Regions from separate parts of the Streptomyces sp. NBC_00086 genome, predicted to be linked through region 1. Evidence: riboswitches for the same ligand, from Rfam matches in the RefSeq annotation. Region 1 holds a riboswitch; the other holds the start of a gene.
What was found. A riboswitch is a leader RNA that binds a small molecule or an ion and turns the genes downstream of it on or off. The one in region 1 is predicted to bind glycine.
Positions count from the first base shown of each region.

Region 1 (3,400 bases):
GCTCTCGTAGCGCCCGGGAGTCACCTGGCGCAGCATGTGCTCGACCTGCCCGACCGCGGCCGTGCCTGACGCACTCACCCGGTACCCCTCTTCGTCTGTTCGTCCGCCCGTCGTCCACGCGTGTCGGCCACCAGCTTAAGCGTCACTACGGCAGGTAGAAGGGGCGTACGCGCGTGGTGATGAAGTCGACGACCGGGTCTTCGGCGGCGTCGAGCAGAATCAACTGCACAGGCCAGGGCGGCGGTACGCGGGTCAGGGCGCGGCCCAGCGCCTCCATCGGGGCGTTTCGCATGTCGGGCTCCCATCCCACCAGGTGGACTCCGACGTAGAGCTCCGGCGAGCCGCCCTCGACGCTGGCGAGGCAGCGGTGCGCGGAGGCGACGACTCCGGTGGCCCGGAACTCCTCGGCGGCCGCGGTCAGGAACTCGACCGGGTCCTCCTGCCAGTCGGGCTCGAAGAGCCGGACCCGGCCGCCGGTGGCGGTGCCGTCGAGCGGGCCGCGGCCGGTGCGGCAGAGCTCCGCGACGGCCGGAGGGGGCAGGGGCACGCCGACCGAGCCCTCGGGGTTGACCGCGATGCCGAGCTGCGGGGGCAGGCCCCGGGCGAAGTCCACGGCGGGGGCCACGGCGAAGTCCATGGCGGGTCCGACGCAGGCGCGGAACTGCTCCTCGGAGCTGTAGACGGGCACGTAGGCGGCGCCGTCGATCTCCATGGTGGGCAGGCTCAGGCTGTTCACGCCTCCGGGCAGCGGGATCCACAGGTGGCTCCGCCCGAGGACCTCCACGATCCGCCCCCCGGCGTCCGCCTGTCCGAGCGCCGCCCCGAGCACCTGCTCCAGCTCGTTACCCGGCCACATGTACGTCTCCGCTCGCTTGCGCTTGGTCTCGCCCCGAGATTAACGGGCGCCTCGGACACCCCGACCGGGGGCCGCCCGCACCGGGGTCCCGCCCGTGCCGGGGCCGCCCGTGCCGGGGCCGCCCGTGCCGGGGCCCACTGCCGCTTAGCGGAAGCCGATCGACGTCAGCCGGGACGCCGCCGGGCGGTCCAGCAGGGTCACCGAGGCGCAGCCGGCCGGCGGGCGGCCCGCCTCGGCCTCGCGCAGCAGCCGGGTCACCGCGCCCCGGTGCCGGGCGAAGGCGTACGCCGATACGCCCCGGCCCCGCGCCGCCTGCCCGGCCCTGGCTTCCTCGGGGGTGGTGTCCAGCAGCACCAGGTGCAGCGCGCGGCCGCGCCGCCGGGCCGCCGAGGCCAGCAGCGCCCGTACCCAGCTCTGCGTACCGCAGTCGTGGACGACGGCCGGGGCCCCGGAGCGGAGCACCCGCCACAGGCCCCAGTAGTGCGCGATCCGGACCGCCGGCCGGTACACCGCGTAGGGCAGGGCGGCCGGCATCCGGCGCTCCCAGCGCTCGCGGGCGTCCTGGGAGTCGATGCCGCCGCCCTCCGCGGCGCGCTTGATCAGGGTGCTCTTGCCGCCGCCGGGCAGTCCGGAGACCACCACCACGTCCCCCTGGGCGAAGCGCAGCCGCCGCGGGCCCTCGGCCCCGCGCAGGTCCCGTACCGCTCCGGGCTCCCCCGCCGCTCCGGCCGCCGCGGGATCGCGTACGAGGCCGCGCTGCGTCGGCACCCCGGTCACCGCGCCCTCGACGGTGCCGGTGCTCGTCGCCGCCAGTACTCCGAATCTCCGCACAGTGCTCGCCTCCCCCGCGACGGGTCGCCTGGACCCGGTCCCCCTGAGTGTAAAGAGACGGTAATCCGGTGTCTCCGGTTCCGCTCCGGCTTCGCTCCGGACCCGCTCCGGGCCCGCTCCGCTTGCGGACCCCCTCCCCCATTCGGCCCCACGTCGTGCAATGATGTGCGCCATCTGGACACCTAACTGCATACCGGCCGCTTGAATCCGCGCGGGAGAGTCCCGGCACGCCGCAAGGCGGTGCCCGGGCGCCGAAGGAGCAAGTACCTCCCTTGAATCTCTCAGGCCCCGTACCGCGTGGATGAGGCAGATCTGAAAAGCGAGCCGCGCCACCGCCCGTAAGGGTCCCGGCGACGGCTCCACCCAAGGTGCAAGTCGATGGCCTTCCCCTGGAAGCGGGGAACTCTCGGCGAACCTCTCAGGTTCCGATGACAGATGGGGAGGAACTCCTCCTCGTCATGTCATGCCCTGGGACCCGGGAGCCACACCCATGAGCACTGCCCCCCGCCTGACCGCCCTCGATGCGCTGCACCGTTCCCTCGGTGCGACCATGACCGATTTCGCGGGCTGGGACATGCCCCTGCGGTACGCCAGCGAGCGCGACGAGCACAACGCCGTCCGCACCAAGGCCGGTCTGTTCGACCTCTCCCACATGGGCGAGATCACCCTGACCGGCCCCGAGGCCGTCAAGGTCCTGGACTACGCACTGGTGGGCAACATCTCCACCGTCGGCGTCGGCCGCGCCCGCTACACGCACATCTGCCAGGAAGACGGCGGCATCGTCGACGACCTGATCGTCTACCGCCTGGGCGAGACCGAGTACATGGTCGTCGCGAACGCCTCCAACGCCCAGGTCGTCCTGGACGCGATCACCGAGCGCGCCGCCGGCTTCGACGCCGAGGTCCGCGACGACCGCGACGCGTACGCGCTGCTCGCGGTGCAGGGTCCGGAGTCCCCGGGCATCCTCGCCTCGCTCACCGACGCCGACCTGGACGGGCTGAAGTACTACGCCGGCCTGCCCGGCACGGTCGCCGGGGTGCCCGCGCTGATCGCGCGCACCGGCTACACCGGCGAGGACGGCTTCGAGCTGTTCGTCGCCCCCGAGCACGCCGTGGAGCTGTGGCAGGCGCTGACCAAGGCGGGCGAGGGCGTCGGCCTGGTCCCGGCCGGCCTGTCCTGCCGCGACACCCTGCGCCTGGAAGCGGGCATGCCGCTGTACGGGCACGAGCTGACCACCTCCCTCACCCCGTTCGACGCGGGTCTGGGCCGGGTCGTGAAGTTCGAGAAGGAGGGCGACTTCGTCGGCCGCGCCGCCCTGGAGGCCGCCGCCGAGCGCGCCGCCTCGAACCCGCCGCGCAAGCTGGTCGGCCTGATCGCCGAGGGCCGCCGCGTTCCGCGCGCCGGCTTCTCCGTGACCTTCGACGGGCAGGTCGTCGGCGAGGTCACCTCGGGCGCCCCGTCCCCGACGCTGGGCAAGCCGATCGCGATGGCCTATGTGGACGCGGCGCACGCCGCGCCCGGCACCTCCGGCGTCGGCGTGGACATTCGCGGTACGCATGAGGCGTACGAGGTCGTGGCCCTGCCGTTCTACAAGCGGCAGAAGTAGCCCCGTACCGCACCGCACCGCGCGTCACCGCTGGTCGGCGCTTCGCGCCGGTCCCGCACGACCACCGTTCGTATCCACTCCCCCGCATCCAGGAGAATCAGGTCATG
Region 1 covers NZ_JAPELZ010000001.1:2,419,357-2,422,756, forward strand. The annotation lists gene OG276_RS10530 (enhanced serine sensitivity protein SseB C-terminal domain-containing protein) at 1-78, opposite strand, end outside; gene OG276_RS10535 (enhanced serine sensitivity protein SseB) at 146-856, opposite strand; gene OG276_RS10540 (AAA family ATPase) at 1,001-1,687, opposite strand; glycine riboswitch at 1,890-1,993, shown strand; gene gcvT (glycine cleavage system aminomethyltransferase GcvT) at 2,178-3,293, shown strand; gene gcvH (glycine cleavage system protein GcvH) at 3,398-3,400, shown strand, end outside.

Region 2 (3,400 bases), 4.7 Mb from region 1:
ATTCGGGCCAGGTGACCGACTCCATTTCGGTGGTCGCGTTGAGCTTCATGGTGCAGGAGCCCAGCGGGATCATGCCGCGGTCCAGCGCGTAGTCCTTGTCGGACAGCTTGCGCAGGTAGCGCAGCATCGCCGTCTCGGACCGGTGCTGGTGGAAGACCGGGTGGGTCAGGTACGCGTCCTCGCGCAGCAGCCCCTCGGGAAGCGCGTCGGCCGTGGTGGCGTCGAGCGCCTCCAGGTCGGCGGTGACCCCGAAGGCCGCCCACACCGCGTCCACGTCGGCGCGCAGGGTGGTCTCGTCACATGCGGCGGAGACCAGGTCGGCGTCGACCTGGTACAGGTTGACCCCGCCCTCGCGGGCCGCGGCCACGACCTCGGCGGCCCGGCCCGGGACGCGCGCGGTGATGGTGTCGAAGTAGGCGCCGTGCACGATCTCGACCCCGCCGGCCGTCAGACCGGCGGCGAGCAGGGCGGCGTAGCGGTGGGTGCGGCGGGCGATCGTCCGCAGCCCGTCCGGGCCGTGGTAGACGGCGTACATGCCGGCCATGACGGCGAGGAGCACCTGCGCGGTACAGATGTTGCTGGTGGCCTTCTCGCGGCGGATGTGCTGCTCACGGGTCTGCAGCGCCAGACGGTAGGCCTTGTTGCCGTCCGCGTCCACGGAGACGCCGACGAGGCGGCCGGGCAGCGAGCGGGCGTGCTTGGCCTGGACGGCCATGTAGCCGGCGTGCGGTCCGCCGAAGCCCATCGGGACGCCGAAGCGCTGGGTGGTACCCACCGCGATGTCCGCGCCCAGCTCACCCGGGGAGGTCAGCAGGGTCAGGGCGAGCAGGTCGGCGGAGACGGCGACGATGGCGCCGAGCGCGTGCGCCTGCTCGATGACCGGCTTGATCTCCCGCACGGCGCCGGAAGCACCCGGGTACTGGAGGAGCACGCCGTAGACGCCGCGCTCGGCGATCTCGGCCGGGATCCCGTCGCTCAGGTCGGCGACGACGACCTCGATGCCGATCGGCTCGGCGCGGGTCTGGATCACCGCGATGGTCTGCGGCAGCGCGTCGGCGTCGACGAGGAAGATGTTGCCCTTGGCCTTGCCCACGCGGCGGGCCAGGGTCATGGCCTCGGCGGCCGCCGTGCCCTCGTCGAGCAGGGAGGCGCCGGAGGTCGGCAGCCCGGTCAGCTCAGCGACGACGGTCTGGAAGTTCAGCAGGGCTTCGAGGCGGCCCTGGGAGATCTCCGGCTGGTACGGCGTGTACGCCGTGTACCAGGCCGGGTTCTCCATGACGTTGCGCAGGATCACCGGCGGCGTGAAGGTGCCGTAGTAACCCAGGCCGATCATGGACGAGAGGACCTGGTTGCGGTCGGCGAGCTGACGCAGCTCGGCGAGCACCTCGGCCTCGGTCCGCGCCTCGGGCAGGTTCAGCGCGGCAGTGGTCTTGATCACATCCGGTACCGCGGCGGCGGTGAGCTCGTCGAGGGAGCCGTAGCCCACCTGAGCGAGCATCTTCGCCTGCGCCTCGGCATCCGGGCCGATGTGGCGCTGCTCGAAGGGGATGCCTCGCTCCAGCTGGGAGAGCGAAATGCGGTTGGCGGTCATGTACGGAGGCCTCCTGGTCGTACGACCTGCGAGGGGCACCACGGCGCGGGCACCCGGACGGCCTCCCCCTCTGTCATCACAACCTGAGAGCTTCACCGGGCCGCGCGGGGGTCGCCCACGAGATCCGGCTTTCACCGTCGGTGAGGAGAGGGACCGGCACTGCGCGCCCGGTTCCCGCACCTGCTTTCCAGAGTGGCCTCACCACGTGCGGTACGTATGCCTGAGAGATTCCGGGGAGGATTTGCTCCTTCGGCGCCTCCGTCTCACTCACTCGGAGGACTCTCCCGCACAGGGTCAACAGCCGTCACCCAGCCTACCAGCGAGGATCTGGGCACCTCCCTCGAGTGGCCCCCTCTCCGGAAATGCACTTTTGTAGTGCTTACGGAGGAGTTGCGCCCAAATGGAGGGACCGGACCGTGCAGACCGACATCGATCCCCGCAGCCTGATCGGCCGCAAGGCGTTCGACCGCAATGGCACCAAGATCGGCACCGTCGACGAGGTCTACCTCGACGACGCCACGGGCGTCCCGGAATGGGCCGCCGTACGCACCGGACTCTTCAGCCGGGACGCCTTCGTCCCGCTGGAGCCGAGCGAGATGGTGGGCGACACCCTGCGCGTGCCCTTCGAGCGCTCCCTCATCAAGGACGCCCCCGACTTCGGCGTCGGCCGCCACCTCTCCCCCGAACAGGAGCTGCAGCTCTACCACCACTACGGCCTGGACCTGACCCTCCCCTCCGACTTCCAGCACGACTTCGGCCACAAGACCCCCGACACCCCCTGACCCCAACGGCCACCCCAGCAACCCCGGCCACTCCAGCCCCTCAGGGGGCCGCTCCAGCCTCTCGGGGGGCCATTCCAACAACCCCGGGGGCCACTCCAGCCCCTCCGAAGGCCACACCAGCCTCTCGGGGGGCCATTCCAGCAACCCCGGGGCCCACTCCAGCCCCTCCGAAGGCCGCCCCAGCAACCCCCGGCCATTCCAGCTCCTCCGGAGGCCACTCCAGTAACCCCTGGGGCCACTCCAGCCCCTCCGGAGGCCACCCCATCCCCTCGGGGGGCCACTCCAGCTCCTCCGGGGGCCGCTACCGCCCCTCCGGGGAGACTCCAGCCCCTCCGGCGTTTGAGGAGCGGGGGTCCGGGGGCAGGCCCCCGGGAACGGCGCCGCACGCTGCAAGGGGTCCGGGCGAAGCCCGGGGAACGGTGGAAGGGCGGGTAGGGGACAGCAGCCCCGCAGGGCGGCCCCACCCCCTACCCAGTCCCCACCCCATCCCCCCCGACCCCCAAGGCCTGGTCCCCGACCAACGGCATCGGATCGGACGGCTCCAACTCGGGATCGTCCACCAGAAACGTCCGCACCCGGCCGGGCCGGGATCCGGGCTGCTCGAACCGTACGGTCACCCGCCCGACCCCACTGCCCTGCACCCACCCGGGCCCGTACACCGCATGCCGCACATCACCCCCGGCCGCCCACCGCCGCTCAGGCACGCCCTCGACACCCTCCAGACCCACCCCACCCCCACGCCCCGACTCAGCCCCCAGCCCGTGCCCGGGGCCCTGCCCCACGCCCAGACCCTGCCCGCCGGCCTCCCCCTCCGCCGATCCGGCACCCGGCCCCTGCCCAGCAGCCCCACCCAGACCCGCCACGGCCCCCCGCCCGGCACCACTCCCCAGGCCCTGGACCCGGACCTCGGCCTCCTGCCCCCCGCCGGCACGATCCGCATCGGGATCCACATCGGGGTCCGCATCCGGATCCAGGCCAAGGCCAGCGCCAGCGCCGAGCCCCGGCCCCGCAGCCGACCCCTCACCCG
Region 2 covers NZ_JAPELZ010000001.1:7,070,942-7,074,341, reverse strand. The annotation lists gene gcvP (aminomethyl-transferring glycine dehydrogenase) at 1-1,591, opposite strand, end outside; glycine riboswitch at 1,790-1,888, opposite strand; gene OG276_RS32115 (PRC-barrel domain-containing protein) at 2,008-2,373, shown strand; gene OG276_RS32110 (DNA polymerase IV) at 2,841-3,400, opposite strand, start outside.
Region 2: another riboswitch for glycine. It lies ahead of gcvP (aminomethyl-transferring glycine dehydrogenase); the one in region 1 lies ahead of gcvT (glycine cleavage system aminomethyltransferase GcvT).